One region of the Paenibacillus sp. FSL K6-0108 genome, then DNA from elsewhere that is predicted to be linked to it. Evidence: riboswitches for the same ligand, from Rfam matches in the RefSeq annotation. Region 1 holds a riboswitch; the other holds the start of a gene.
The links. Region 1 has a riboswitch for ZMP and ZTP ahead of MHB49_RS31305 (TIGR01440 family protein). Riboswitches for the same ligand answer to the same signal wherever they lie in the genome.
Positions count from the first base shown of each region.

Region 2: another riboswitch for ZMP and ZTP. It lies ahead of MHB49_RS16060 (bifunctional 5,10-methylenetetrahydrofolate dehydrogenase/5,10-methenyltetrahydrofolate cyclohydrolase); the one in region 1 lies ahead of MHB49_RS31305 (TIGR01440 family protein).

Region 1 is NZ_CP150288.1:6,873,388-6,889,561, reverse strand. It holds gene MHB49_RS31355 (SUKH-4 family immunity protein) at 1-219, shown strand, start outside; gene prfA (peptide chain release factor 1) at 603-1,670, shown strand; gene prmC (peptide chain release factor N(5)-glutamine methyltransferase) at 1,696-2,580, shown strand; gene MHB49_RS31340 (FtsW/RodA/SpoVE family cell cycle protein) at 2,666-3,886, shown strand; gene MHB49_RS31335 (FtsW/RodA/SpoVE family cell cycle protein) at 4,100-5,320, shown strand; gene MHB49_RS31330 (glycosyl hydrolase family 18 protein) at 6,077-7,636, shown strand; gene spoIIR (stage II sporulation protein R) at 7,936-8,595, shown strand; gene MHB49_RS31320 (L-threonylcarbamoyladenylate synthase) at 8,846-10,039, shown strand; gene MHB49_RS31315 (manganese efflux pump MntP family protein) at 10,230-10,790, shown strand; gene MHB49_RS31310 (low molecular weight protein arginine phosphatase) at 10,817-11,389, shown strand; ZMP/ZTP riboswitch at 11,532-11,613, shown strand; gene MHB49_RS31305 (TIGR01440 family protein) at 11,753-12,346, shown strand; gene glyA (serine hydroxymethyltransferase) at 12,563-13,810, shown strand; gene upp (uracil phosphoribosyltransferase) at 14,238-14,867, shown strand; gene wecB (non-hydrolyzing UDP-N-acetylglucosamine 2-epimerase) at 14,924-16,081, shown strand.
Region 2 is NZ_CP150288.1:3,523,082-3,539,255, forward strand. It holds gene MHB49_RS16025 (family 43 glycosylhydrolase) at 1-1,387, shown strand, start outside; gene MHB49_RS16030 (deoxyribonuclease IV) at 1,571-2,488, shown strand; gene MHB49_RS16035 (YojF family protein) at 2,589-2,933, shown strand; gene bshB2 (bacillithiol biosynthesis deacetylase BshB2) at 2,957-3,631, shown strand; gene MHB49_RS16045 (hypothetical protein) at 3,899-4,591, shown strand; gene MHB49_RS16050 (undecaprenyl-diphosphate phosphatase) at 4,710-5,522, opposite strand; gene MHB49_RS16055 (DUF817 domain-containing protein) at 5,539-6,303, opposite strand; gene MHB49_RS16060 (bifunctional 5,10-methylenetetrahydrofolate dehydrogenase/5,10-methenyltetrahydrofolate cyclohydrolase) at 6,496-7,347, opposite strand; ZMP/ZTP riboswitch at 7,399-7,480, opposite strand; gene MHB49_RS16065 (MarR family transcriptional regulator) at 7,700-8,182, shown strand; gene MHB49_RS16070 (nitroreductase) at 8,194-8,778, shown strand; gene MHB49_RS16075 (nitroreductase family protein) at 8,797-9,282, shown strand; gene MHB49_RS16080 (MFS transporter) at 9,451-10,713, opposite strand; gene MHB49_RS16085 (helix-turn-helix transcriptional regulator) at 10,753-11,658, opposite strand; gene MHB49_RS16090 (MBL fold metallo-hydrolase) at 11,905-12,567, opposite strand; gene MHB49_RS16095 (hypothetical protein) at 12,882-13,799, shown strand; gene MHB49_RS16100 (glycoside hydrolase family 11 protein) at 14,084-14,719, shown strand; gene MHB49_RS16105 (formylglycine-generating enzyme family protein) at 14,940-15,779, shown strand; gene MHB49_RS16110 (hypothetical protein) at 16,128-16,174, shown strand, end outside.

The DNA of each region.
Region 1 (16,174 bases):
GAGCCAACTGTGATGACGCTCGAGCAAGCACAGGCGAAGCTGGCTGCTTTTCGGCGGGGTGAGATTATACCTTCACAACAATCTTCTTCTCAATCCGCGAGGAAGCTTGTGTTAAAGCAACTTCGTTTATTATTTGTGGAAAAGGACCCGATGAGTGTCTTGAATGAGGAGACATGGTGGAGTGTTGTGCTTGAGCAGCTGGAGGATGAGCTCTTATAGCGGTGGCAAACCAATCTGGTTGCTTAAAATAAAGTAAATCAAAATTTGGAGGCAGTTGCTGCAAACAGTTGCTATTCAGGAACATAAGAATATGCTATAATTAAGAGTCGTATACCTATGTTAAATTTCACGCTCGGCTGAATGAGTTGAAGCGGGTTTGATACCGGGTACGCGATTTCTTTTATATAACTTAAAAGTAAAGGATTTGATGACGTTGTAGCGATGTTATACGTCGATCATAAAATGAATGTTACGGTCAGGGATTTCTGAGAACTCCGTGCCTTGTGAAATATAAATGGTCTGATGACGCATGAAAAGAATGCCTATCGGAATCGAATGAAATTTGAATGCTGGAACGAAAATAACGCGTGAGGTGACTATACATGTTTGATAAATTACAGGCGTTAGCCGACCGTTACGAGAAACTCAGCGAGCTGCTGTGTGACCCGGATGTAGCAAGTGACAACAAGAAGTTGCGGGAATATTCCAAAGAACAATCGGATCTGCAGCCTACCTATGAAGCATACAATGAATACAAACAAGTGAGCCAGGATCTTGAAGCTGCGAAAGAAATGCAGGGCGAGAAACTGGACGACGAGATGCGTGAAATGGTCAAAATGGAAATTGATGAACTGAGCACTCGCCAGAAAGAACTGGACGATCTGATTCGTGTTCTCATGCTGCCAAAAGACCCGAATGATGATAAAAACGTCATCGTTGAAATTCGTGGAGCTGCTGGTGGGGATGAAGCGGCGTTGTTTGCAGCGGATCTCTATCGGATGTACACACGTTATGCCGATACCCAAGGCTGGCGCGTCGAACTGATGGACGTGAACACCAATGATCTGGGCGGCTTCAAAGAGGTTGTATTCCTCATTAATGGACGCGGCGCTTACAGCAAAATGAAATACGAAAGTGGCGCACACCGTGTGCAACGTATTCCTACAACGGAATCAGGCGGCCGGATTCATACGTCTACTTCCACAGTAGCGGTTATGCCTGAAGCCGAAGATTTCGATATTGAAATCCATGATAAAGATATCCGTGTAGATACGTTCTGTTCCAGTGGTGCTGGTGGACAATCGGTTAATACCACGAAATCGGCTGTACGGGTAACTCACGTTCCAACGGGAATTGTGGCTACGTGTCAGGATGGTAAATCCCAGAACTCAAATAAGGAAAAAGCATTGCAGGTTCTGCGTACGCGTATCTTCGATATGATGCGTCAGGAAGAAGAAGCGAAAATTTCGAGTGAACGGAAGAGCAAAGTGGGTACAGGCGACCGCAGTGAGCGGATTCGTACTTATAATTTCCCACAAAGCCGTGTTACGGATCACCGGATCGGTTTGACGATGCACAAGCTGGATCAAATCATGAATGGTGAGATTGCTGATATCGTGTCTGCGCTGACGATTGCCGAGCAGACGGATATGATGGATAGAGGAGAATAATGCTGTGACCCGCGCGCAGTTTGTCATGACGCCGGAACAGAGTTGTCGGGAAGCCTTCGTGGAGGCTTCCTCTTTTTTGGAGAAGTGCGGCGTGTACGAGCCGCACAACAATGCCCGGCTGCTGCTGGAACATGTACTCGGCCGCGAAGGGGCCGAGTACTACATGATGCAGCCGGAGCCCTTTCCCGGCGAGCTTCGCAGCCGCTGGGAAGACGCCGTTACGCGCAAGGCTGCGGGTGAGCCGGCGCAGTACATTATCGGCAGCCAGGAATTCTACGGGCTGCCGTTCGAGGTCACGCCGGCCGTGCTAATTCCGCGGCCGGAGACCGAGCTGCTGGTCGAGGCTGTGCTGCGCGAAGCCGACCACGTGTTTCCCGGCGGCGCTCCGCTCGCCGTCGACATTGGCACGGGCAGCGGAGCCATCGCAGTGACGATGGCTGCGCAGCGCCCGCGCTGGCAGGTAGGCGCCGGAGATATCTCGGCGGCTGCCCTGCAAGTGGCCGCGCGGAACGCGGCCGCGAACGGGGTACAGATCGACTTCCGTGAAGGCGATCTGCTGGCCCCGTTCGCCGGGGCACGGGTGGATATCCTGGTGTCCAACCCGCCCTACATCCCGGCGGCGGATATCGCCGGGTTGCAGCCCGAGGTGCGCGATCATGAGCCGCGCACGGCACTGGACGGCGGCCCGGATGGGCTGGCGCCGTACCGCATCATGCTGGAGCAGCTCGCGCTGCTGCCTGCACCGCCGCAGATCATCGGTTTTGAGCTCGGCCAGGGCCAGGCCGGGGACATCGCAGCTCTGCTTGAATCGGCCGGATATTGGCCGGAAATTATCGTCGTGCCGGACCTTGCAGGCATTGAACGGCATGTACTGGGTGTTCGCACTTCGGAACAGGTGACGAAAATGTAAGGTTCCACGGGTTTTCTTTTTGCCGTGAAATCCTCTACAATGAGATATACCGGAGATTGCTGAATGCTTGGAGGAACATAATTACATGCTGCATAAATTCAAAAAAATAGACTATTCCATTGTTTTTATATTGCTCATTCTGATGGCTATTAGTATTTTGTCGATTTATAGTACAACCTTCGGCCGACCGAAGTGGGAGGCTTATCCCCAGAAAGCAGTAATTTTTTACATTATAGGTTTTATTGTGTTTTTCGGAATGTCCATGATTAACTACAAATTGATCATTAAAAATTACCTGTACATTTATGGCGTGGGCATGATACTGCTTATTCTTGTTATGTTTATCGGTAAGGAGTACTACGGGGCTCAAGGATGGTTGTCCATATTTGGCCTGAGCTTACAGCCTGCCGAGCTGTTCAAACTATGCCTGATTGTCTTCTTGTCAGCGCTTCTGGCAAGGAAGAAAAATAGGCCGTTGTTTTTTGGACGAGATGTCATCCCGATCTCACTCTGTGTGCTTCCCCCGTTGCTGCTCGTCTTGCTTCAGAATGACTTGGGGAATGCGTTGAGTTATGTCATTATCCTGATAGGGCTTCTCTGGATAGGTAATATCAAATTTACGCATGCCCTGATCGGTTTTGTTATAGCGGTGGCCGCTCTGATTGGTGGAACACAAGCCTATATTCATTACCATGATGAAATTGTAAAATTTCTGAAGGACATTGGTCGCTCTCACTGGGCAGATCGTTTCGACCCCTGGCTCGTACCTGATCAGACGTCAAGAGACGTGCTCTGGCAGACCTACAATGCCAAGTTGGCTATAGGCTCTGGAGGTATTAGCGGTAAAGGATACTTGGAAGGTACCACGATTCAGTCGAATCGGGTGCCGCTGGCCTATGCGGATTCGATCTTTGTGCAGATTGGTGAAGAGTTTGGTTTTGTTGGAGCATCGGTGCTGCTGCTGCTCTACTTTATCTTGATTCACAGGCTGGTGCTGATTGCACTGGAATGTAAGGATAGGGCAGGGCCATATCTGATTGTCGGTATTATAGCGATGCTGCTCTACCAGATCTTTGTCAATATTGGTCCGTTCATTGGTCTGATGCCGCTGACAGGGATTACACTGCCGTTTATCAGTTTCGGGGGAACCTCGCTTGTTCTCAACATGCTTAGTATGGGACTTGTGATGAGTATCAAAGTGCATACAGAAGAGAACGAGGATATTCTTGGTTCATCAGAACAGCCAAGCATTACGGAACTGGTATTGAAACTATTTAGACGCAAATCAACACAGCAGGAGCAATAGTTTTGTTCCTAGGACAGACTCTTTGCAAGTGAATAGGATACAACCCAAACCTGGAATCAACAGATCGTAGCAAGATGATCTGTGGGTTTCAGGTTTTTTTGTTGTTTTGATTGGCGGATTTCCAATTTGTCTTCCAATTCTATACAATGGTAATATTAAAGATTGCTGGAAATAATTAATGGGTTATTGAGCCTCAGGAGGATATGTGGGAACATGCTGAGAATGCTGAAGAAGATGGATGGGGTTATTCTGTTTGTGCTGCTGCTGCTTATGGTCATGAGTGTATTTACGGTGTACAGTGCGATTCAGTCTGATCCGAAATTAAACAATCATCATATCAAAACCTTACAGTTTTACGGAATTGGATTCGTAGCCGTTATTGGTATTGCATTGGTCAACTATAAACTGTATATCCAATATGCGTTTTATATTTACGGAGTGGGGATCGTTTTGCTGATTCTTGTCAACTTTGTAGGCGACACGATCAATAACGCCAATGGCTGGATTAAGATTACGGAGACTCTTTCTTTTCAACCGGCAGAATTGTTCAAAATGATCCTGATTCTATTTCTGGCTCATGTATTGGTCAAAAGAAAAAATTCTACGCTTCGTTTCTGGAAAGATGTCGTGCCCATTGGGTTATGGACATTTATTCCCTTTGCGCTGGTGATGGCTCAGAATGATTTGGGCAATGCCCTCGGATATGTTGTGATTCTGGTCGCCGTGTTATGGATTGGGAATATCAGGTGGTCTCATGCATTAATTGCCCTTGTCATTGTGGGGGTAACCTTTTTTGGATTCGTCAAGGCTTATACGTCGTATCATGATGAGATTTATACGTTTCTGGAAAAGGCGAACCGGCAGCATTGGGCCGAGCGGATTGATCCTTGGCTTGTACCGGATAAAGCAACGTCGAAAGCTTCCTGGCATACGAAAAATGCAGGTCTTGCCATAGGCTCAGGCGGTATAACCGGCAAAGGCTACATGCAGGGGACATCCGTCCAATCGGGGCGTGTACCGTATACTTATTCGGATTCCATTTTTGTGGTTATTGCCGAGGAGTTTGGTTTTGTAGGCGGTTCTGTTCTGCTCTTACTGTATTTTATCCTCATTCATCGTATGGTGTTAATCGCATTACAATGTAGAGATCGGGCAGGACCTGTCGTGATTGTAGGGATTATCGGCATGCTTTTATATCAGGTGTTTGAAAATATTGGCGCTTTCCTCGGGCTGATGCCGCTTACGGGCATTACGCTGCCATTTATCAGCTATGGAGGAACCTCGTTGCTCATTAATATGGCATGTATCGGACTGGTGATGAGCATTAAATTGTATGGCGAGGAAGACGAAGACGAACTTCTTATGGGGGAACAACGACCTACTTTACTGGAACGTTTGTGGAGTATGGTCAAAAAGGAAAAGACAACAGCGTAATCCTGAACTTTGGTCTAATTCAATTCTGCAATGGACATTCGGCTTTCCATTCAGAGGAGTTGGAATATGTTATGGAGCAGTAAGTGTTTTGTTTGTTAGTCCGATCTTTGCCTGCACAGCCAGGTGAAGATCTTTTTTTTGTTTTAAGGTAATGAGTGTGTGAATTTGAATTGTGGAAGAATGACAAATTTAATTTTTATTGACAAATATTTCAATCTTGTATTATCCTAATTTTAACTAGATTATAAAAGTATTTTATCCGCTTACTTACATCCTACACGTCAGACAGTAATCCATACTTTGAAAGTGGGTTATGAACCTACTCCTCATCCTTACACCAGTCCTGCCAATGATGAATGTAATCGTAATTTGTTGGTGTACTCTTCCCCTAGATTATCGAATTTTTTTAGCTACAAAAGATCCTTTGATATCCCTTTATCCTTCAGATCAAGGTTTCATGATCCTGTTTAAGTTAGCCTATTTTTCTGCCAACCAATCATTCTATAATATGAATTTCGGTCAACCAGATTCCTTTTCTCGTAAAATGAAATCGATTACATTTTATTGTAAACGCTTCCTTTGTTTCAAGACGAATTGGAGCAGAAAGGGTGAAAAAGCGATGTGGATCAACAAAAATGGCCTTTCAGCGGCATTAACGAGAGATGCAGTAGGGAATACAGGGCGTGATCCTCCTGCTAACCAAATGTAAAGCTGCTGCTGAATTTCTAAAATGAAAACCCAAAGGAGAGTTATGTGATGAACCCAAATCGAGTTGGTACGGTCCCTTCATTTGTTAAAGTATTCATGCTCTTGTTCTTATCTTTTGCACTAACCGTTTCCACATTTGCCGTCGGACCGGCGAAACATGCTGATGCAGCTCCGCTTCCAAAGAAAATTATTGCTTATGTAGCTGGTTGGGCTAACTGGACTGCAAATGATATCAAGGCAGAGCAGTTGTCCCATATCAATTACTCTTTTGCTCTGATCTCCAACGGAAAAGCAACCATAACTAATTCTGATCGTACCAAACTGCAACTTATGGTGGGACTGAAATCCAGAAATCCGGATTTGAAAGTTTTGTTGTCTGTCGGGGGTTGGGGAGCTAACGGGTTTTCTGACGCAGCACTAACAGACGCCTCTCGTACCACCTTTGCTGACAGCATTGTGCAGCTGGTAACCTCCAATAATCTGGATGGCGTCGATCTGGATTGGGAATATCCGACCAACCCTGCTGCCGGTACAACTGCGCGGCCACAGGATAAACAAAATTTCACACAACTGCTCTCAAAGGTTCGTGAGAAGCTGAACGCTCAAGGACAGGTGAATGGCAAACAATATTTGCTGACCATAGCCGCCGGAGCAAGCAGCAGTTATCTGAACGGTGTGGAAATCAATAATATTACTCCTCTCCTGGATTGGATCAATCTGATGACTTACGATTTTCATGGAACCTGGGACGCAACCACAGGTCATCACACGAATCTGTCTGGAAGAGATATTAGCGTAACGTCCGCGGTCAATCTGTTCAGAAACAGCGGTGTTCCCGCGAATAAACTGGTCATTGGCGGAGCCTTTTACGGCCGGGCATGGACTGGTGTTCAGAATTCGAACAATGGTCTGGACAGGCCCGGTTCAGGTGGTTTTGAACCCGATTATAACACCATTGCCAGTCAATATTTGAATAAAAACGGATATACACGGTACTGGGACAGCAGTGCTCAAGCTCCTTATCTGTTTAATGGAAATACCTTTATCTCCTATGACGATCCGCAATCGCTCAGACTGAAGGTACAATATGTGAAAAACAGCAATCTGGGCGGCATCATGTTCTGGGAGTACAGCAATGACCGCTCAGGTGCGCTGCTTCAGGCCGTATATTCAGAGGTTACGGGTGGTGGCACGGTGCAGCCTCCGAATCCAAGCGGGTACAACTATTTGGTTGCTCAAGCCAATCAGCAAATCGTCTCTGCCGAAAATCAAGGCAATGACCAGCTTGTAGCTGATCGGACAACTGCAGGAGACTGGGAGCTTTTTGAATGGATCACGAACTCCGATGGAACGGTGTCTCTCAAGTCCAAAATCAATAATAAATATGTCACAGCGGATGTTAATACGGGTGGCGCCCTGATCGCAAAAGCCACAACCATTCAGCAATGGGAGAAGTTTAATCGTGTGGATTTGGGTGATGGAACCATTGCATTGCAGGCACTTGCCAACAACCTGTATGTGACCTGTGATCTGAATAATGGCGGTAAGCTTGTAGCGAGTCGCAATTCGGTTGGCGGGGCTTGGGAAGCTTTCCGGGTGAATAAGTAACCGAGAAGTCGAGTAAGAGCGTCCATGCAGTAAACCCAATTGGAACATCAAGGGTAGGTTAGAATCTTATATTTTCTCAAGGAAGCGCCAGCCGACTAAACGTTTCATGGGCAGGTGCTTCTTTGATTTTTGTCAGACATAAGGCGTGCTAACAGTCCTTTCGTTTTAAGTATTACCCGTCTATTAAAATTTTAGTAGATTTGTAATCTAGCAGGTTTACTTCCGTCTCTTCCGGGCATACTGATAGACATGAGAGAGTTACAGGGATCATGATCACGGGAGCCGAGGGGGAGAACGGAATGAGCAGAAAAATTGTGAAACAAATTGGACTTATAATTGTATGTCTTATGATGATTATAATGATGTGGGAAGGTCAGAAAACCGATGCAGCTGTGGCGGCCACAGCGATTCCGGAACAATCCATTCGCTTGCGTATTCTCGCAAACTCGGATGCAGCGGGAGATCAGTTGGTCAAACGTGAAATTCGTGACGCCGTCGTTGCCCAGATGAATGATTGGGTCACCGAACTGGAGAATCCGCAAAGTCTGGAAGAAGCGCGTGGGGTCATCCGTCAGCATCTATCTGAAATAGAGGATCGTGTAGGAGAAGAGCTTGCGAAGCGGGGGTTAACCTATTCATATCAGGTGGAACTTGGAGTGGTTCCGTTTCCAACCAAACTATATGGCGGTACCGTATATCCTGCTGGAGATTATGAAGCAGTGCGGATAACACTGGGAAAAGGTGAGGGTCAAAACTGGTGGTGTGTACTGTTTCCACCATTATGCTTCATAGATGCAGGCACAGGTGATGCGCTGGCGAAGCCTGCAGCAGCATCTGCAGCAGCTGCGGAGCCTGGGGATGCGCAAGCATCTGTGCAGACAGCTGCACCGGAAGCACGTTTCTTCCTGTGGGATATGGCGGTCAAATTGTGGGATTGGGTAACGGGATTGTTTGCATAACTGTATAATATACTGCTGCATATAAGCTTGCTCAGGGGAACTTCAATTCAGGGGAGTGCCCCTTTTGTTTTATTATGGATTTGATTCAAATACCTCATGATGGTTAATCGCTTGGGAGAATGAGACCTCATCCTTGGGCAGAACAGATGTGTTATAATTATAGGAATCAGAAAAAATAAGCGAAGAAGGTATCGAGGAAGCCGGGTGCCTTGCATTAACTACCTTACTGAAGTTTAGGAATGATGAATATATGACTAAAGAGAACGAGCAAATGCATCAGTCTTCCATGAAAGGCATGGAGAAGGAAGAAACTACAGAGGAAATGATTACGAGCATGTGGGATGTCCATGTACTGGTAACCAATGAGAATACGGATGATGCGGTCAAAGGAAGTGCTTATAAACAGGCTCTTGCTGACTTGCAGGATGCCGCAGCCTGTCTTCGTCAAGGACAGACTGTGGCATTCCCAACCGAGACGGTATACGGTTTGGGCGCAGATGCCCGGAGTACAGCTGCGGTGGAAGCCGTATTTGCAGCCAAGGGGCGGCCTTCGGACAATCCGCTGATTGTGCATATTGCCCAGCGTGATCAGTTGGATTCGCTGGTCACGGCGGTGAATGGCACGGCGGAGGCGCTGATGGAGGCCTTCTGGCCGGGGCCGCTTACGCTTGTGCTGCCAGTTAGGCCTGGGGCGGTATCCCCGCGGGTTACCGCCGGTTTGGACACGGTGGCCGTGCGTATGCCGGACCATCCGGTGGCTTTGCAGTTGATCGCGGCAGCGGAATGCCCGGTCGCCGCGCCGAGCGCCAACCGCTCCGGGCGGCCAAGCCCGACACTCGCCGCACATGTGCGCGAGGATCTGGCAGGCCGCATCGGCGGCATCGTGGACGGCGGCCCCACTGGGGTGGGCGTCGAGTCCACGGTGGTGCAGGTTGGTGACGACGGTACCGTCACCATCCTGCGCCCTGGCGGCATTACGGCGGAACAGTTGTCCGCCGTTGCCGCCCGTGTCGCCACGGACCCCGCGCTGCTCGCGGAGGGGGCCGGTGGCGATGACAGCCCGGCGCCGCGCTCGCCGGGCATGAAGTACACGCACTACGCGCCCGCAGGTGCGCTGTGCGTGGTGGAGGGGCCGCCCGCAGCAGTGGCGGCCTGGATCAGCGCCGCCCTCGCAGAGGCGGCGCAGCGCGGGGAGCGCACCGCGGTGCTGGCGTTCGCCGAGCACGCGGAGCAGTACCGCGCCGATGCCGTGTTCTCGCTGGGCGAAGCCAGCGAGTTGGAGGAAGCAGCGCGCCGGCTGTACGCCGCGCTGCGCAGCTGCGATGAGCAGGGGGCCACATATATTGTGGCTGAAGCCTGCTCGCGCGAAGGACTGGGAGCAGCCGTTATGAACCGGCTGCTCAAGGCGGCAGGTCACCGACTCATTCAGGTCGGTGACCGATAGCCCCCTTTTTTCATAGTATCCTTTTTCCGTAGTATCGCTATAAGTTTCCTCTGACACCTGCCCTTTAACCGCGACCAGTATTTCTTTTACTCTTTGAATACCAGAAATGCAAAAAGTCTTCTCAGGTCATGTTTAAGTCCTTGTCCGCATATGGTGTACAAGAACCTTTACGTGACTTGGGGGTATGGGAATGTGGGATGTGTCTGCCCATGTAGGGCAGTTGGTAACCATTTTGATTATGGCCGTCGCTCTCGGACTCGACGCATTCTCACTCGGCATCGGGATTGGCATGAAGGGTATTCGTCTGAGAGATGTATTGCGAATCAGCACTGTCACGGCCTTGTTTCATATCATCATGCCTCTTATCGGCATGTATACAGGCAAATACGTCAGCTCCCTGCTAGGAGACATTACGACGTATGCGGCTGGAGCTCTGCTGGTCTTGCTCGGTGCCCATATGATCTTGAACGCTTTCCGGGAGGGAGAAACCAAGCTGGTGGATCATCGATCTCTGCTCGGTGTGATTTTGTTCTCACTGAGTGTCAGTGTGGATTCGTTTTCCGTTGGAGTCTCGCTTGGCATGTTCAGCAATGATCTGGTGTTGACGGTGCTCGCTTTTGGTATATGCGGTGGCGCAATGTCCGTTATGGGTCTGCTGTTGGGACGGCGTGTGAGCCAAAACATGGGGGATTACGGTGAGGCGGTAGGCGGAGCGATTTTGCTCGCTTTTGGACTTTTGTTTATATTTTAATATATAAAATGGGGAGGCTAACCATAATGAAACATATTTTGTTTGTATGTACAGGGAATACATGTCGCAGCCCCATGGCCGAAGGACTTTTGCGTAAACTGGCGTCTGAGCGGGGCATTCAGGTGGATGTTCGTTCCGCAGGTGTAGCTGCAACAACGGGCATGCCGATTTCCCGTCATGCAGAGGCTGTATTAAGAGACCACAACGTTGAGGGGCCACCTCATTCGACACAGCTTAGTGCGGATTTGATCGGTTGGGCCGACCTCGTCCTCACGTTGACACGCAGTCATAAACAGCATGTCATGCAGGTTTTTCCTGACTCGGTACACAAGACGTATACCTTGAAAGAGTATGTGGAAAATGACGAACAGGTCCTGAATGATCTTCAGGAACTCGACAGCCTGTTTGCGACATTGGAAATGAAGCGTGCGCTAGGGCAGGAGATTTTGGCATCTGAACGTGAACGGGCGATCGAGATCAGACAACGCATTCCGAGTTTTGATATTTCAGACCCGTTTGGCGGCAGTCGTGACGATTACAATATCGCCGCAGCGGAGATTCGGACTGCACTCGACAGACTTTTGGACAAGTTGAGTTGATTTGAATCTGATTATTGTGTTTATACCGTTGTGCACGTTCTGATTTTGATTCCTGACTTGAAATTTTATATAAAAACGGACATGAGATGTAAATTAACCGTTGATTTAAAACGCAGGTTGTTTTATGATGAAAGGGAAAACAGGGATCCGGTGTAACTGGCGACGAAGTGGACATAACCACGATGGAGCACCGGAACAAACGGCCGGTCGCCTGGGCAAAAGAGCAATTCTGCGATACCCGCAGACTGCTCTTTTTTTCGTCTTTCATCTGATAATTCGCTATAATAGTACCTGAAATGCCATGCAAGATTCCCAAGGGCAGCCAAGAGGAAGCCGGGCATGATTTTATCGGGAGGCGATAGGATGACTATTGAGTTAGATTCGGAACAACCCGGATTGCATGAACAGACCGCATCCATTCTGCGTGAACTGGCGCTTGCCGGACAGCTTGGACCTGGGCAGATCGTGGTGATCGGTACAAGTACGAGTGAAGTTTCAGGCAAACGGATTGGAACTAGCGGTGCGGTTGAAGTGGCGCAGCAGCTTCTTGCGGGTATACGCGAGGTGCAGCAGGAGTTCGGTTTTGATGTTGTATTCCAATGCTGTGAGCACCTGAATCGTGCACTGGTGATGGAGCGTTCTCTGCTTACACGTCTAGGATTAACTGAGGTGGGTGCAGTACCCGTGCCCAAAGCAGGCGGTTCCATGGCATCTGCAGCGTATCGCTCGCTTACTGATCCATGCCTGGCTGAACATGTGCAGGCCCATGCAGGAATGGATATTGGTGAGACGATGATTGGCATGCATTTGCAGCATGTTGCAGTACCTTTCCGAACAGCGCTTCGTTACATCGGTGATGCCCGTGTAACTACAGCATTGACCCGTCCGAAGTTGATTGGCGGCGAGCGCGCAGTGTATCGTATGGAAGAGCAACCAGATTCGACATTTTGTGACTAACGTATAAACCGAAACGATTGGTTACACTCCTGACTTCGATTGCATCACCATCTTACGATCGCTGTTATCCCCAGATTTTTTTGAATCTCTTATATAAGGGGAAATCCGGTGATAAAGGCGAACGCTCTGCTTCTCCAGATTGGTGTTGCACTCTCCGTTTTCGTGTAAACATGATTTCGCTTTATAACTTCACTTATAACTGGGAGGAATTTAATCATGGAACAATTGCGCAAGAATGACCCGGCAGTACTGGAAGCGATGAATCTTGAACTGAAACGTCAACAAAACAACATTGAGCTGATCGCGTCCGAGAACATCGTGAGCGAAGCGGTTATCGAGGCTCTTGGGTCTGTACTTACCAACAAGTACGCTGAAGGATATCCAGGCAAACGCTATTATGGTGGTTGTGAGCATGTTGATATTGTTGAAGATATCGCGCGTGATCGTGCCAAAGAAATTTTTGGTGCAGAACATGTCAATGTTCAACCTCACTCGGGTGCACAAGCGAACATGGCAGTATACCTTGCGGCTTTGAAACCAGGTGATACCGTTCTGGGTATGAACCTTGCGCATGGCGGACATCTCACACATGGTAGCCCAGTTAATGCTTCCGGATTGTTGTACAATTTCGTGGCTTACGGTGTACAAGAAGATACATTCCTGATTGATTATGATGAAGTGCGCAAAGCGGCATTTAAACATCGCCCTCGTATGATCGTTGCAGGTGCAAGTGCATATCCGCGTATCATTGATTTTGAAAAGCTTGCTTCCATCGCCAATGATGTAGGTGCTTTGTTCATGGTGGATATGGCACATATTGCAGGACTGGTAGCTGCCGGATTGCATCCAAGCCCGGTTCCACATGCGCATTTCGTAACAACGACAACACACAAAACGCTGCGTGGACCTCGCGGTGGTATGATTCTGTGCCGCAAAGCATGGGCAGCAGCGATTGATAAAGCGGTATTCCCGGGTTCCCAAGGTGGACCTCTGATGCATGTGATTGCTTCCAAAGCGGTAGCTTTCGGTGAAGCACTGCAACCTTCGTTCAAAACGTACGCACAAAATGTGGTGAAGAATGCACAGGTGCTGGCTGAAACGCTGATTGCTGAAGGATTGAACATCGTATCCGGCGGTACAGACAACCACTTGATGCTGATCGACACACGCAGCGTGAATATTACAGGTAAGGAAGCCGAGCATGTACTTGATTCCATCGGCATTACCGTGAACAAAAATGCCATTCCGTTTGACCCAACGAGCCCGTTTGTTACAAGCGGTATCCGGATCGGTACACCTGCTGCAACCTCCCGTGGTATGAACGAAGAAGCCATGGTAGCTATCGGTAAAATTATCGCCAAAACATTGAAAAACCCTAAAGATGCAGCGAAATTGGATGAAGCCCGGGCAGAAGTAACGGCGCTTACGGACCAATTCCCGCTCTACACTGACCTTAAATACTAAAAAACATTGCTCAGGCTGTTTGTTTTTGAGGTGTTCTTAAAATGGGATACAAAAAAACGAAGCAGGCAGAATGAGACCGTAGAAGCGTAGCGTTCGCCTTTATCCCCGGATTTTCACCTTTCTAAGGAGAATAAAAAAATCTGGGGATAACAGCGATCGAAGGATCATTCTGGTGGCAGAGTGCCATTGTATTCATCATTTTCATAATCTCAACTGACACAACAGCGAGAGCAAAAAGGACCGGATGACTCATTTTTCCGGTCCTATTTTTATAGGATTTGGTTTTCTGTAATGATTAGGTGCCCTTTGATGGTGTAATTCGGTGTAGGTGATGATATAATATACAGGATTTATCGGGCCTATGAATGGTGATTAGGCATATTTGGTAATGCTGAACATGAAGAAACATACCGGAGGGACAAATTAGATGGGAAAATTAGTAATATGTGATCACCCTTTGATTCAACACAAACTGACGTTTATACGCGACATGCGTACAAATACGAAAGATTTCCGTGAATTGGTGGATGAAGTGGCTACACTGATGGCTTATGAGATTACAAGAGATGTTGAACTGGAGACTATTGATGTACAAACTCCTGTTGCTGAAACACAAGGCAAAGTTATTTCGGGACGTATGCTCGGACTGGTGCCGATTCTGCGTGCAGGACTCGGAATGCTAGATGGCGTTGTGAAATTGCTGCCAGCTGCAAAAGTTGGACATGTTGGTCTGTTCCGTGATCCGGAAACATTGCAACCGGTAGAATACTACACCAAACTGCCTACAGACGTTACAGAGCGTCAATTGATTGTCATCGACCCGATGCTGGCGACTGGCGGTTCTGCCATTGCTGCTATTGACGTGCTCAAAAAACGCGGCTGCACGCAAATTAAAATGATGAACCTGGTTGCAGCACCTGAAGGCGTAAAAGCTGTTCAGGATGCACACCCGGATGTAGACATCTACGTTGCGGCGCTGGACGATCGTCTCGATGATCATGGTTATATCGTTCCTGGACTGGGAGATGCAGGAGATCGTCTATACGGCACTAAATAAGCATATCGCATGCTTTGTAAGAGGCTCGGAACTTATAGAAAAGGGGCTTTGCTTCAATGTCCAAGAAAATTAAAGTCATGACGATATTCGGGGTGCGCCCGGAAGCCATCAAGATGGCTCCGCTTATTTTGGAATTGCAGAAACATCCCGAATCTATTGAATCGATCGTATGCGTTACTGCACAGCATCGTCAGATGCTGGATCAGGTTCTAGAAGTATTCAATATTCACCCAGACTACGACCTGGACGTGATGAAAGACCGCCAAACGCTGAATGAAATTACGATTCGTGTGCTGGGAGGCCTAGAGCCAGTTTTGCGAGAAGCAAAACCGGATATCGTGTTGGTTCACGGTGATACGCTGACAACGTTTGTAGCCAGCTATGCGGCTTTCCTGCAGCAGATCCAGGTAGGACATGTGGAAGCGGGACTTCGAACGTGGAACAAGCTCTCTCCTTACCCGGAAGAGATGAATCGTCAGTTAACCGGAGTGCTTGCTGATCTGCATTTTGCGCCTACGGACTGGTCGTCATCCAATCTTGCCAAAGAAAATAAACCGGAGTCTAGTACGTATGTCACAGGCAATACGGTAACAGATGTGTTTCAATATACAGTACGGCAGGATTACACCCATCCGGTACTAGATTGGGCACAGGGCAAGCGTCTTGTGCTGATGACAGCTCACCGCCGTGAATCCCAAGGCGAGCCTCACCGTAACATTTTCCAGGCCGTCAAACGGATTGCCGACGAGTTTGAGGATATTGCCATCGTGTACCCGGTGCATCCAAGTCCTGCTGTGAAGGAGCCGGCTCACGCGATTTTGGGGAATCACCCCCGTATTCAACTTATTGATCCACTAGACGTCGTGGATTTGCATAACTTCTACCCGCATACTCACTTGATTTTGACAGATTCAGGCGGTTTGCAGGAAGAAGCGCCTTCGTTTGGTGTGCCTGTTCTCGTCCTGCGGGATACAACGGAACGTCCGGAGGGAATTGAGGCCGGAACATTGGAGTTGGTAGGTACCGATGAGGAACGTGTATATGAGCGGACCAAAGCTCTGCTTTCAGACGAAACACTGTATGCAAGCATGAGTCAGGCTGCCAATCCTTATGGTGATGGACATGCTTCGGAAAGAATTGTCAATGCGATTTTGCACCATTTTGGTGTAAATAGTGAACGTCCGGAATCATTTCACAGAAAATTCAAAAAATAATTCATTTTTTCTGACGGATTATTAAAGGGTACAGCATACAGTTAAACTGTACGGTTTACGCGGGTTTATGGGCTCTGATGGCTTATAATCCCG
Region 2 (16,174 bases), 3.4 Mb from region 1:
TACGGCTGAATTTAACATGAAGGAAATGAATCGGGGAACGTCCACCAATCCGAGATACGGCGCTACATTCTCCTATACGAATGAGAACAATTACGGTGTTGCGCTGATCAGTTCGAAAAACAAAAGACTTGAGACATTTTTCCGAATTAACGGTGTGGATCAGGCTTGGCAAACATTCGATCTGCCTGCCGACTTCAATTATTCGAAATGGCATAACATACGGATAGAAAAATCAGGCTCAACGTTTAAATACTATGTAGATGGGATGTTCAAAGCAACGCGTACCGCCAATGTAGGAGCAGGTAAAATCGGTGTTCTGACAGAGGATACACATGCGGATTTCGGCTATACTGCTTTTAGCAATGATGTGAACGGAAGCAGTGCATGGAATGCCTCCAAGCCGATTCCAGGCACAATCGAGGCAGTTCATTATATGAAAGGAGGCGAAGGTGTCGCTTATCACGATACAACGGCTGGGAATCTGGGCGGGGCTTATCGGACCGATGCCGGGGATATTCGCCTGAATAACGAAGGACTGTTCAACTTAGGCTGGAATCAGACCGGAGAATGGTATAAATACAAAGTAAACGTGGAGTCAAGTGGATACTATGATATTGATTTTCGTATGGCTACCTCGTTGGACGGGGCTCAAATCCGGCTGTGGGATGGTACGACCGACTTAACGGGTATCGTCAATATACCTAATACGGGTGGATGGGATAATTGGAAAACCGTATCAAAGAAAAAGGTCTATTTAAACGCAGGGCAGCGGGAGTTAAAGGTTGAATTCGTAACAGGCGAGGCCGATTTCTCAAGAATGACGTTTCAGAAAAATGCTGATGTGACAAGCTTAAGCGATAATTTTAACGACGGAGACGATAACGGATGGACCAGGTTTGAAGGAACTTGGGCGGTAGAGAACGGTGAATACAGTGCAGCCAGCTCCGGACCTGCCAAATCCACAATCGGGGATTCGCAATGGGCAGATTATACGGTGGAGTCCGATATCAAGATGATCGATACAGGGGGTGACGGAGGCTTGCTCGTCAGAGTATCCAATGCATCCCACGGCACGGAGCGAGGCCAGAACAATTATGATGCTTTACAAGGATATTACGCCTATCTGACTACAAGCGGAGTCAGTCTGGGCAAGATGAATTATAATTGGGCCCTGCTCAAGAGCAATGCACAATCGTATTCAACCAATACCTGGTATCATATGAAAGTTGTCGTTAAGGGCACAAACATCAAAGTTTTTGTGGATGACATGGTCAACCCGAAGATCGATTATACAGACAACAGCCTGAATCCGTTCACGCATGGCAAAATCGGTGTCAGAACAGCTAATAAGCACACGCATTTCGATAATGTATCTGTTTCTCCTTGAACCGGAAGCTAAGCGTTGAGAATGAAACAGTTGTTAAGAGAACTGAATCTTATAAAAAGGTCGCCAATTGGCGGCTTTTTTGCCTTCCTCTGATCTCCTTCACCACCGCCATTTCCCATTAGCTAATCCGACCCATTTCATTGATAATTAAATGATGTATACGTCAGGAGAGGGTGGCTGGTAATGAAAAGTAGTGATCTGCTCATTGGATCTCATGTATCCTTTGGAGGTAAAGAAATGCTTCTGCAGGCGAGTAAGGAAGCCGCTTCTTATGGTGCAACCACATTTCTGATGTACACCGGCGCACCTCAGAATTCGAAACGAAAACCTATTTCGCAATATAATATAGAAGCAGGCCATATTCATATGAAGCAGCAGGGCATTTCCAATATTGTGGTGCATGCTCCATTCCTCATTAATCTGGCCAACAGTTACAAACGAGAAGTATTTGATTTTAGTGTACAATTCCTGCGGGATGAGATTGAGAGAACGGCTTCACTTGGATCAAATCAACTTGTTCTTCACCCGGGTGCCCATGTTAACGCTGGGGTAGACATTGGCATTCGGCAAATTATCCAGGGTTTAAACGAGGTACTTCAGGACAACCGTTACCCTGACGTTCAGATTTCGTTGGAGACGATGGCGGGAAAAGGAACGGAGTGCGGAGCAAGCTTTGAAGAACTGGCACAGATTGTCAATGGCGTGCAGCGGAATGAACGACTCTCCATATGTCTGGATACTTGTCATGTTCATGATGCCGGATACGATATTGTTCATCATTTTGATGGGGTTCTGGAGCAATTTGACAAGGTACTAGGCCTTGATCGATTGAAAGTGCTGCACATCAATGATTCCAAAAATGTGCGGGGATCGAGAAAAGATCGCCATGAGAACATCGGACACGGACATATCGGACTTCAGGCTTTGGATTATATCGTACATCATCCCCAACTCGTGTCACTTCCAAAACTGCTTGAGACGCCGTCGATTGGCAAAATAAAATATAAAAGTGCACCTTATCAACATGAAATTTCCCTGTTAAGAAGAGAGTGCTCCGAGCCTGTGCAGAAGGAAGAGGATTTTTTAGAAAACATTAAATAGAGAGTATTACAAACTTTCGCTCACTCATTCCATGTTTATTCTCACGGGACATATGTTAAAATGGTGGAGTACGTTACTTTTTACTAAAAAGGAGGCCGCCATGCAGCCAATAGAGCCTCAAGACATCCAACACCGGATCGACCAACTTCTCGATCAGGACCTATATTTACACCTCGAACTCACGTCAGGTGCTTACGCCAGTCACTTCGATAGCACCAGGCATCCGGGGTCGGCATTCATTTCCAATGCGGTCATACGATATACGCAAGGATCGATCTCCGGCACGGGCCCATATCGCGTAGGCTTAAAGACTACTCACGGCTGGGTGTACGCTGAGGGACTAACACACATTGACGAGTTGGAAAAAGAACGAATTATTCTGGCTGGTCACGATAGTCAAGGAAAGCTGGTTGTAGCTTTACAACTTAGTCGGGAATTGTTCTGATGAAAGCGGAGGATCAAATAAGCATGAATAACAAACAGATTGAACATCAACGCATTTTAGTTGTATTTCCCCATCCAGACGATGAAGCGTTCAGTTCTTCGGGAACATTGGCGAAGTACATAAAAGGCGGTGCTCAAGTCACTTATGCTTGCCTGACTCTAGGGGAGATGGGACGTAATATGGGCATCCCTCCATTTGCCAACCGGGTCACCTTGCCAATAATCCGTAAGGATGAACTCATAGAGTCCTCCAATGCGATTGGTATTCAAGACTTACGGATGCTCGGTTTTCATGATAAAATGATCGAGTTTGAAGACCCTGAGCTGCTAGATGGCCACATTTTGGCCCTGATCAAGGAGCTTAACCCTTCACTGGTCATTACTTTCTATCCGGGCTATAGTGTGCATCCCGATCATGATGCAACCGGAGCTGCGGTTACGCGAACGATTGGCCGATTGCCGGCTGAAGAGAGACCTATCGTCTACTGCTGTGCATTCTCGAACAATCACGAGGAGAGCATCGGGAAAGCGGATGTGATTGAGGATGTGAGCGGATTCCTTGCCGAGAAAATGGCATCGATTCGAGCTCACCGTTCGCAATTCCAAGCGCCTGAACTTGTCGGCAAGCGGGAATTGGATGATGAACAAATCCGAAATCGGTTTGGAAGAGAAGCGTTTTGGACCTATAAGTTCGATTAACTATTCGTTTGTAAAATCTAATTTGCGTAAAAGGTCGCCATTTATGGCGACTTTTTCTGTTTAAAACATGTGATGTTGTTTGAGTGTTAATTGGAGTGAGGGAGATAATCTGATGAGTTCCTGCAAAGAGTGATACAATTGAATGGATTTCGTTCTACAAACCAATGAGTCGGTTTCAACTCCCACGACAGAAAATGAGGAAACCTCTGAAACGACACGACCACAAACAGAAAGTTTTGATTTGATGACAGGGGGGAGATGCCAAAAATGCGAAGCAAACGAATCATTCGAATTACTGCGATCGTCATTTTATTTTTGCTCATATCATGCATCGCATTGGTTTATGTTAATGACAGACCTGGCGGACTAGCCGATCGGCGTATGTCCAAAGCAATGGGAATGAGTGAAACCATCCATATTCCTATAGGGAAAACGGCTGAAGAAGCGATCCAGAAGTTTAGAGGTAAGGATAATTCATTTCACATCATTCATCAAGAACCGGTAGACGGGGGCATAATTTTGTTTAAACAAAAATCTAGCCAGGAAAATAACAGCAATCTTCAGATGGAGTATGCCCGGAAAATCGTATTTGGCTGGAAGTGGGCATGGGGTGGCGGATATTCCATTGGTGAATCATCTCAATTCAAATCAGCGCTTGATTACATGAGCATACCTGAATTGAATAATATATCGACACCGTTCCCTATGCTGTTTGGACATATATTAGACCCGGCAATTCAGCATGTAACTGTCGAGGTCGAGGGGGATGAGAAACCAGTAGTTACCGAAGCCAAGCTGGTTGAGGTGGGGCCGGAAAGCATAATCTGGTTTGTATCACTGCCTTCGTCTGCAACAATTCCGTATGAAATAAAGGGATTCAACGATAAAGGAGAGCTCGTCACCCATAAACAAATGGATGATCCGAATGACAGTGGTTCCATGGTTCTTGGAGAGCGTTAAAGAGTGATTGTACGGAACCTGTGAGTAGGGCGGGGATCGCCAAGTTTGGAAAACAATAAAAAGGGAACAACCCACTGTTTAGGGGTTGTTCCCTTATACGTTACAAGGAAATTCGGGTTTACAAAAAAATAAGTAAAAGAATTCCGACTACAAAGCAATAGTATGAAAAGTAAATCAAGTTTCCTCTTGCCATAATTCCCATGAACCATCTCATTGAAAAGTAGGTTACGATAAGGGTCGTAATGAACGCTAAAATGTAAGGTATAGCCAACTGCGCTCGGTGCGGATCGGTTACGATGTCAGAAGCCCCTAATATTACGCCGCCGATGCTAATTGGAATGTAGAGCATAAAGGAAAATTTCAACGCCGTTTCTTGTTTCATCCCGACAGCAATAGATGCAATGACTGTTGCACCAGAGCGGCTTATTCCCGGGATAAGAGCCACCGCTTGAGCCAGACCCACCAGTACTGCGTCTTTTGCCGACAAATCGCCATCTCTTTTGCGCCCGCGAAGGTTTCGAATGAGCCACAGCGCAACCCCCGTGATCAGTAAACTGATCGCAACCGTATAGACTGAAGTGAATATTTCTTCAATTTTATCCTTGAATAGCACAGCCCCGATCGCAGCGGGTAGGGTACCAATGATTATGTATAGACAAAACATGAAATCTGCTCTGTACTCCGCATTGCGAGAGATTAGGAATCTCCAGCCTCCTACAATAAGTTTTATAATATCTTCCCGAAAGATAAACATAATGGCAATCAGTGAGGCGGTGTTCGTCAAAATTTCAAAGGATAATCCGTTCTGCTCCATGCCAAGCAATCGTTGAACGATAATCAAATGACCGCTTGAAGAAACCGGAATAGGCTCTGTAGCCCCTTGTACGATACCTAATAACACATATTTCAACCACAAAACTACGTCTTCCATTGTATCCTCCTACTCATTATTTTCGATTGGCTTTGACATATTTCAGCTGGGCAACAATGATGACACTAATAATCACCAAAAGGAACCAGGAACTGATTTTACTAAAACTGACCAGTTGCCAGGAATCATGCTGATCAGGGTATTTCCAGCCGTTAAAAAATGTAGCTATATTTTCAGCGGTCCAGATAAAAAAACCGACGATGATAAAAGCGATTGTTAACGGCATACGATAGGTCGTTAATCGTACCCGATAAATGATCCATGTTTTTCTAAATACAATAAATACAAGCCCTGTCAACCACCAACGAAAATCGGGAATAAAATGATGTGTGAAAAAGTTAATATAGATGGCTCCGCCTAACAGAACCGAAGATGCAAACCCAGGCCAACCGGTCATGTCCATACGCAGTCTGCGCCATATTTGACACATAAAGCTTGCTACACTTGCATACATAAATCCGCTATAAAGGGGGACACCCAAAATCTTGGTGTACCCAGGCTCAGGGTATGACCAGGATACCATCCATACTTTATATATCTCCAGCACCAAACCAATCACGTGAAATATACATATGACTTTGATTTCATCACGTGTTTCCAATCCGCTGCGGTACATGAGGTATTGCACTGCTAATAAAACAAGCAGAATGGCATCATAGCGATAAAGAAAGGGTATCTGAATTACGTTAGAAAGGGCCAACGTTCCAAAGATCGCCACAGGAAAAATGCAGCTCATCGCCTGATGATAACCAAAATGCAGCAGCTGTACTAAAGGTTTCAAGTTATTTTTATCTCCTTCCTAAGCCTTGTTCATAATAATATAGATATGGTCCGTATGTAAAAAGAGAAAAAAAGCTATAGATATTTTCTTATTTTGCGGGTGTGCGTAATTGTGAGATAAGTCAATTAAACATATACAAAAACAAACAAGGCCCCTCGTCAATTGGAGAGACCTTGATGTAAGCTAATTCATTTATATATTCTCAGATAACTTATTGGCAGATTTAATCGTATGTTCGATGAGTGTCGCAATCGTTACAGGACCAACACCGCCCGGTACAGGTGTAATCGCTGAAGAAGGAACAAAGCAAGCTTCATAATCCACATCTCCGACATTGCCTTTGTTATAACCTGCATCAATAATGACAGCACCTGGTTTAATCCAGTCTCCTTTAACAAAGAGTGGTTTACCTACGGCTGCAACAATGATATCCCCAAGCTTCACGATTTCCTCCAGATTCACGGTTTTGGAGTGGCAGGTCGTCACCGTTGCATTCCGGTTAAGCAGCATGGCTGAGACAGGTTTGCCCAGAATTGGACTTCTTCCGATGACCACCGCATGTTTGCCCTCAATCTGAATATTGTAGAAATCCAGAATACGCATAATAGCCTGTGGTGTACAGGAAGGGAATTCGGCGTCTCCGAAAGCATTAAGTGCAAAACCGAGGGTCGTTACACCGTCAACGTCCTTCTCGATGCTAATGGCATCAAAAGCTGCTCTTTCATCGATATGATTCGGGACAGGGTGTTGAAGCAAAATACCGTGTACGGAAGGGTCATTATTTAGCTTGTTAATTTCTTGAATCAATTCATCCGTGGTGGTTTCCGCAGAAAGAACGACCTTAATGGAATGCACGCCTAAGCGAGCGCAAGCATTTCCTTTCATACGCACATAGGTCGCTGAAGAAGGATCATCTCCGACGAGGATTGTAGCGAGACAAGGCTGAATGCCTTTTTCCTTCAGAATGGCAACCTTAGAGACCATGTCTTCCTTCATAAAATCCGCTACCGTTTGTCCATTCAAAATCAGTTTGTCAGTACTCATGTTCACATCGCCCTTTCAACATAAAAAAGAGGCAAGGAAATAAATATTCCTTACCTCTGCCCAGGCGTACGGCTTATGACTAAACCATATGCTCCCTCACGGTTCACCGTGTTCGCCAGTTACATATGATCGTTTAAATTGTTTAGATTGATAGTACTCGAAAAAGAAGAAATGTTCAAGAGTTAATGGACTTTTTCTAGATGCTAATGTTCAATGGTTAGATTATAGTTGATAACCGTTATCAGTTGTGATATATTGTTAACCAGTTAATAATATTATTTTATATTCACGAAATAAGTCTATTTCTTAAGGTTTTTTTATTGTTTATAAGTAAATAAGGAGCGATTGAAGAATGGATTCAAAAGATCGAACAAAACAGTTACTATATGACCAATTTATCCGCTTTTTACATGTATATGAGAATCACAAGGATACGGAAATCGAACATTTTCTAAGTATCGCTCAGCGGGAAAGCATCGATAAAATCCCTCAGCATTTGACCGCGGTTCATATGATAGATTGCATTGGCAGGCATGAACCCATTAACAATACGGGCATTGCCGAGGCGATGAATTTGTCCAAAGCAAGTATTACCAAGATCGGCAACAAACTGCTGGAGGAAGGATTCGTCAAACGCACGAAAATGAATGACAACAAAAAGGAGAGCTATTTCCGTTTGTCACCCCAAGGTAAAAAGATTTTTGAACTGCATGAACGTTTACATGTACTTGAGGCTGAACGGTTCTATCGTTCTTTGGACAAATATTCGGAATCGGAGCTAAAGATAATTCATCAATTTCTTCAAGAGAGCAGCATGGATATGGAATCCAGATAAACTGAAGGAGAGTGAAAAACTTGAGTTTGGCGGAATTGATAAGGGAACGCAGAAGTATTCGTAAATGTAATGCTACACCGGTGGAACAGGAGTTGGTTGTTGAATTGCTGCGAAAGGCCACACGGCTTCAACCATCTGTTGAAGCTGGCTCATGGCGTGTTGTTTATGCCGGAACTCCCGAAGCACGCAAACGGTTGGTAGACTGTATGCTGGAACAGATGTCGCAGAGCAAGCTCGGCAAGTTGATTCCGGGAAAACTGCTGGATGTGTTTAAAAAGAGGTTTACGGATATTCCTGCTCACGTCATTGTTATGTCGACTGTGGGACCGGATCGTCTGACCAATGACCGTAATTATGCGGCTGCCTGCGGGGTGATGCAGAGCTTCCAACTGCTGGGATGGGAACAAGGGTTAGGAATGCTGTGGGATACAGAGTCCATGATTCAGAATGAAGGCTTTTTCAAAGGAATTGGACTGCGTGAGGATGAAAGATTTGTAGGCATTCTTCATATGGGATATTACGACAAAGCGCCAAGAAGTCGGAAAAGAACACCCGCTGAGCAGAAGTGGACTGTATTTCAGGGTCAGACTACTTAGAAGGGAGAGGATATAAAAATGAAATTGTCCGATCTGCAAGGAGGTATGGAGAGTCCGAAAGATTTTTTGGATCGACCGGTATCACAGGAGCTAATCCTTGAATTGCTTAATCACGCTGTGTGGGCGCCAAATGATGGACTCCGTGAGCCGTGGCGATTTATTTTTGCCGATAATCGTACCGGAAAACTCATGCAGGGATTGCAGGATTACGCTCCAGCGTATCTTCTGGTGTTGGTGAAGGAAGAGGCGGATCATCATAAGCGGGAAGAGGACTTTGCAGCCGTCTGCTGTTTGATCCAAAATTTTCGTTTGCTTGCCCATGAACAGGGACTGGGTGTGCGCAGCACATTACATGACTGGATGTATGACCAGAGCCGTGCTGAAACGTTTGGCGTACTGGGCAACGAGCGTATTGCTACGGTTCTGGAATTGGGATATGGTGCCGAACAGTCGGTAGCGAATGCTGAGATAGCTGAACCTCAGCTTCAGTTCGAACTGTTGTAGTGGGGCAAGGTGCAAGGAAGAAAATTCAAATGAGTGAGGAACGACATGCCTTGGCAGGGCTTGTCGTTCTTTTTTATGCTGGTGTGTATCCGTTGTAGACTACAAGTCAGCTAAAGTGGATACACACGACTAATCCAGAGATTCACTTATTTTTAAAAAATGATATTCCTATAATGTGTTAATTACCTTGTTATGAGAATTATTTTGTACTCTATTCTGTAAAGCAGATAAATCACCATCTAAATTCTTCAGGTTTGGAAGGAAAGCTGCGGCGGCCGAACAAAGCAAGGGGAGCAGACCCAAAGACAAGAATAAGAAAGGCAGACCGTAGAGTTCTGCAACCGCTGCACCTGCAAAAGCACCTACAGGCTGCAGTCCGCCACCAATGAGGAACCGTATGGAGTTGACTCGGCCTTGAAGAGGTCCGGGGACAAGCGTACCATGCAAAGCTGAACTGAGAGAACCAAAGAAAGGTCCTGCTGCACCAGCGGCACATAAAGCAACAAGCGCAAACGGATAACTCGGGAATAGACCCAGTAAGGCGTTAAAAAGCCCGATGGCGGCTAGGCTGCACAGCATAACTGTCCGTCGTCTTTTAATTTCACCCATCCACGAGATGACCAATAGTCCTAATAATGTTCCACATGCTGAAGCAGTGGTGAGTGTACCCATAGCAGCGGCATCCCGATCTAAAACTTCACGAACAAAAGGAATCATCATCGTCCAGATCGCTATAGAAGACATGTTGCTGATTGAAACCATTCCCATAATCGAAAGCATGGCCGGGAAACGACGATAAAAAGAGAAACCTTCATGGATATCTCTGAGATAAGCCTTAATTGAAAAGGGGGACTTAGTTGCTACTGGCTTGTGCATTGTGGGCAGAAAGAGTAACGTGGCAATGGCGGCGGTGTAACAAACGGCGTTGATGCCCAGCGTAGGCAGTGCCCCAGCTACGGCAGTAAGAGCTCCGGCTAAGGCCGGGCCCAACAAAGCAGCTGCATTACGGCAGCCGTCGATTACCGCAAATGCACGCACCAGTTTGCGTTCATCTGCTACTCCGGGAACAATTGCCATTGCGGTGGGCATGAATAGGGCAGAACAAGCCCCGCTTAGTCCTGCGGCCAGAAAAAGGTGCCATAATTGCAAGTTGCCTGCGAGTCCCAGACTCAGTGGTAATAAGAGAGCAAGCAATCTGATAGAAGCAAGCACTGCCATGAACCGCCCTCGGTGTAACCGATCGGATAACGGCGAGCCGAGCAGCCGAATGGCCACTTCTGGAATGCTAAAGCTTAGTGCCATCGCACCCATGGCCATCTTAGATGCAGTTATTTCATAGACAAGCCATTCCATAGCAAGAAGACCAAATACGTCACCAAATGAACTCAGAGTGACAGTAGCTAGTAAACCATAATAACTGCGCTTAAGCATGAGTTTTCCTCCGTGTGTATAGGTTAAAGGGCATTATCATCATTCTTCAATATAAGCTGAAATCTGTTCCGAAAGCTTGTTGAGTGCTTCTAAGCGCAAGCTGTAAGAGGTCGTTTTCTGGTTATAATGCACGATGACAAGCCCCGCTGCCCTCAATGAAATCAGGTGGTAGTGTACTGTGCTCTTAGAGAGTTTAACCTCACTTACGATCTCAGTGAATGTTAACTGCTTTCCTGCCAACAGGCGGAGGATGTATAATCTGGTTTCGTCGGACAATGCTCGTGTTAGACGCAACAACCGATGTTCAGGTCGACCCGTTGCTGGCGGGAGAATATCGGCAGAGTAACTGGTAAAAATCACTTCATCAAAGATGGCTGAGGTGACAAAGGGACGAGCATGATATTGAGGGATTAGAATCACTTGTTTGAGCAGAGGGGTAGGGTATAGACGCATACCTTCCGTTGCTTCCTCATAGACCTCAAGATCATTGGTTCCGTTCAGACTGGACCGTCTGGTTTCAGCTTCTAAGGCAAGGCCTTCGATAATCGCCGAATCGATTTGACTGAAATAGTGGGCATCCCATTCACGCAGTGCTTCGGATGTCCGACTGCGCAGTTCCGGGAGATTAGAGGGAACGGACAACTTCACGTTAGCAGCGATGTCATATAGCTGGCCTGTGGTTAGGTCTTCAAGCCAATCCAAAAAACCACTCACTGAGCGCTCTCCAGGACAACTCCAAATATAAGGTGCAAGGCTAAAATCGCCTACAAGTTTCATCGTCTCCCGCATTTGTTGCAGTTTGGCAGGTGCGAACCGATCTTGTACTTCTCTGACCCATAGTTTTCCAGCATCCAGAGCATTATGATTCTGTTTGCTCATGAAAACCGTCAGGCTGCTTACACATTCATAAATAGGCGCGAAATCAACTTCCACTTTGTAGTTCATAGCTCCAATTTCCTCTCGTCTTCCTTGTTCTATATTTATAGAACAACTAATTTGTTTTATTGTATACGAACAATTAAAGGTTTGCAACAAAAATGCCCAAAGAGTCACTTATTCTCTTCAACGAAAAAAGACGTTCCACGGGTGGCGAGCACCTGAAGAAACGTCTTTATGATTTATACTTACAGCCAAATGAGCAGATGGGGTTTTAAATAGCTGATTAATACTCTCCAAAGTATATTGAAATTTTTAATCTTGGATGAGTGCTGCTATCTGATCTTTCACATTTACATTATTTAATCCCCCGTGATAACAAACGACAGATGTAATGTCGAGATATGAATACTTTTTCAACGAAAGCTTTGCTGCAGTTATATCCGGTGTAGTCGGGGTGTGAATTCCCCCAAGCATACCGTCTACACTGTACATGGAGTCCCCGGCAATGAGCGTTTTACTTTCCTTCAAATAAAGACTGATATGACCGGGTGTGTGCCCAGGTGTGTGAATAACGCGAATCCCGCCGCAAAACGGCAGTTCTTGACCGTCTATTAAAGTATGGTTTACTGTGCCCTTCGGCGGATTTTCCAGCTGACCATCTTTGATCAGAGGCAGTTCCCCTTGGATGTACGGCATATCCAGTTCGTGTGCATATACTTTAATAGCGTTGCCACGTGTCTGCAAAATCTCCGGAAGATTCCCTATATGATCCACATCCTGATGGGTCAAAATCACCGCATTTAGTTGGTCTATCGAAACGCCAGCCTGCTCTATTGCCACACGTAAATCCTCAAATTGACCTGGAAAACCAGTGTCTATTAGAATAGTCATTTCATGATCCTTTACAAGAATAGGGTGGATCACATTCCCGTGATAGTCCAGATGGAGCATTTCGACTCCCTTTGAAATTTCCATAATATTCGTCCTCCGTAGAAAGAAATTGATAAGTAAAGTATCTCTTTGTAAACGAATCAAGTTCCTAAAAAGATATGGGATAGAAAAAAGGGAAGGGGAGGATATAACTTCTTAAAAAAAGTGTTAAGATGACATTTTGAGATATAGACAGTTCCTTCAAAAATAAAATTAATGGTAAAATAAAAAAAGGAGGGGAGATCATTTAGCTTATACAGCTACAATAATTTGAGCAAAAAACTGAATTCAAAATGGTAAACTTTTATTATTGAGTAAATACACAGATGGTATAGAAATGTTGGAGGTGCAAGGTCATATTGAAGAAATTAATCTTGGCAACACTATTATTCTTAACGAGTTACGTATTATTCTTATCAAATTCAACGGAAGCTTCAACAACAGTTAAAACCGCTGTACATACCTATAAAGGTCAACCGTATGTTCAAATTAGTGGTGGAAATGCAATAGTTATAAAAAAAATAAATGATACTTTAAAGGAACATACAGTAGAAGTAGCTAATGGCAATAAGGCACTCCAACAGAATAATAGTGTAGCTTGGTACAAAACGAGCGTGAAAACAACGTACAATAATAATAAAATATTATCTGTAGCTTACACAGATGGACTCAATTACAGCGATGATAATATAGGAACCTATGTATCCATTATTTATAATTTTGATCTTGCAACAGGTGACCGAATTACATTATACGATGTAGTAGATTCTGATCAAAAAAAGGCCAATCTTATGTCTATTTTATCTCATAACCTTCAGCTCAAGTATAATAAGGGAATTACAATTTATGAAAAGAGTATATATGATATTCCAATAAACTCTTCCACACCATTTTATTACTACGATAATGGTATAATTATTCGATTTTATCCCTCTCAAGTTGCAGAATTGTCAGAGGGATTCATAGATATAAAGGTTCCATTCTCACAGCTAAATGAAGAAATAAATAGATTGGAGCCTCTTAGCACTTATTTAGATTATCTCCAAAACAATGTGACTGATTATGTTGATACTGAGATCGAATATTTTAATGGATACAGTATAAGGAATAGTTATCAACTCTTAAATGGTGAAGTATGGAAGCAAGTTGAGCCGAATTTTTTTAGCCTGCAATCCTATTCGTTGTATCCGAAAGTACGCATATATAAAGATAAAACACGCTATTATATGTGGGTTGAGGGTACAGATGACGCAGTAGAAGTTGAGAGGATTATATAATTTCCAAGCATAGCATTTATTTTCTCAGCCGCCCTTCTGGGCGGCTTTTTACATATTTGATTTCTTGTAGGTACAAGTCGATTTCTAGAAGGAAAGCAGACATAAATCTAAACTTATTAGAGATTAATCTATAGTTTATCAGGTTTTTATGTAACCGCTATCATTCTATAATTTAGTCAGAAAGGAGGTTAAAGGAAAAAGGTGTCAATTGTTAAGAGAACTTCAACCGAGAATGAGACGAAAGTAGTAGTTAGGACAAATACAATCATATTGGGAGGTATAATATGTTTAAATTTGGCAAAAAAATGTTGACGGTCGTGTTGGCAGCTTCCATGAGTTTTGGCGTGTTTGCAGCAACCTCAAGTGCAGCGACAGATTATTGGCAGAATTGGACCGATGGCGGCGGTACGGTTAATGCTGTGAATGGATCGGGCGGAAATTACAGTGTGACATGGCAAAATACGGGGAACTTTGTTGTTGGTAAAGGCTGGAATGTTGGATCTCCAAACCGGACAATTAACTATAATGCTGGGGTTTGGTCTCCATCCGGCAATGGCTATTTGACACTCTACGGGTGGACAAGAAATGCACTTATTGAATATTACGTTGTAGATAGTTGGGGCACATACCGACCAACCGGAACGTTTAAAGGTACTGTCAACAGTGATGGAGGAACCTATGACATCTATACAACGATGCGATACAATGCACCTTCCATTGACGGTACACAAACCTTTGCCCAGTACTGGAGCGTAAGACAGTCGAAGAGAGCGACCGGGGTTAACTCCGCTATTACGTTCAGTAACCATGTGAACGCATGGGCAAGCAAAGGAATGAATCTGGGTAGCAGTTGGTCTTACCAGGTGTTAGCGACAGAAGGATATCAAAGCAGCGGAAGTTCCAACGTAACGGTGTGGTAAGTAATCCATGGTAAGCAACCCCACGGTGACCCGTTTAACGTAAGTAAATCAGATTCTTATACATTAGGGACAGGCTCAATGCCTTTTTCCTCAGTTCTACCATCAGTCCGGATATGTTGAAGGCCGTTTTCAGTCAGACAAATGGCCTTCGATGTTGCCGGATGAGAATGGCAGTCATCATAGCCACTTATTTTCCCATTAGTTTAAAGGAGATCGTTCAATGAGAAAGCTGTTGATGTTCTTTTTAATAGCAACAATGCTAGTGATCAGTGCTTGTTCGCAGGATAAACCCGAACCGAAGGATAACCTTGTATTCGTGCAAGGTGGATCGTTTAAGAACAACAAGTCCAATTTCGCTGGTAGAAATGTGACCCTGTCGAACTTTTATATCGGAAAATATGAGGTAACGCAAAAAGAGTGGGAAGATATCATGGGAAATAACCCCTCTGGATTCAAAGGAGATCAATTACCCGTAGAAATGGTGAGTTGGTATGACGCGGTAGAATATTGCAATCAAAGAAGCATAAAAGAGGGCTTAAAGCCGCATTACAACATCAATAAGGATACCCAAGACCTGAAAAATAAGAATGATAACGATAATATAAAATGGACAGTAACGATTAATGAGGGAACTAACGGTTACCGACTGCCTACAGAAGCGGAATGGGAATATGCCGCAAGCGGAGGTCAGGAGAGCAAGAATTACACATACAGCGGCAGCAACAACGCCGATGAAGTCGCATGGTATTGGAAGAACGCCGGGGACAAAATCTTAACTGGAGACTGGAACTGGCCTGCCATAGAGAGCAACAAAAACAAAACCAAATCGATTGGTACCCAACAGCCCAACGAGCTTGGTATCTACGATATGTCTGGCAATGTAAGAGAATGGTGCTGGGACTGGTACAGCGATGCTGAGAGTCAAATTGCTTCCTTTCGGGTCGTAAAAGGCGGAGGCTGGATCGGCGGTGTTAACAATAACGAGATCGCTTTTCGAGGGAAATTCGATGCAAATGGCTTTGGTCCCGACCAGGGTTTTCGTATTGTTCGCGGAGAATAGTCGAAACAATCAAAGTACCCTAACTATTGTAGCAGGCCCAGGCTTATACGTTGCAAATTCAATCGTTGAATATAAAGAGATGCCCACGCTAATGTAGATTAGCCAGGACATCTCTTTTTTGAAATGCTTGTATTTCATTCAAAATGCACAGGATCGGAAACGTGATGCATTGCCGTACAATTTGAACCTTTATTTTGCAGGATCAAAAAGTATCCTACGACACAAAAATGATCGGATCATACAAAAAAGTGCGTACTATTCAACGATCATGGCACCTGATAGTCTAACATTCGAAGGGCAAATTGAATTGCCGTTCAATATAAAAATCTTACTGAAGGGGTGGGAAAAATGCCAGCATATCAGCTTCACTTGAAAGATAAACGGATCGTATGGGG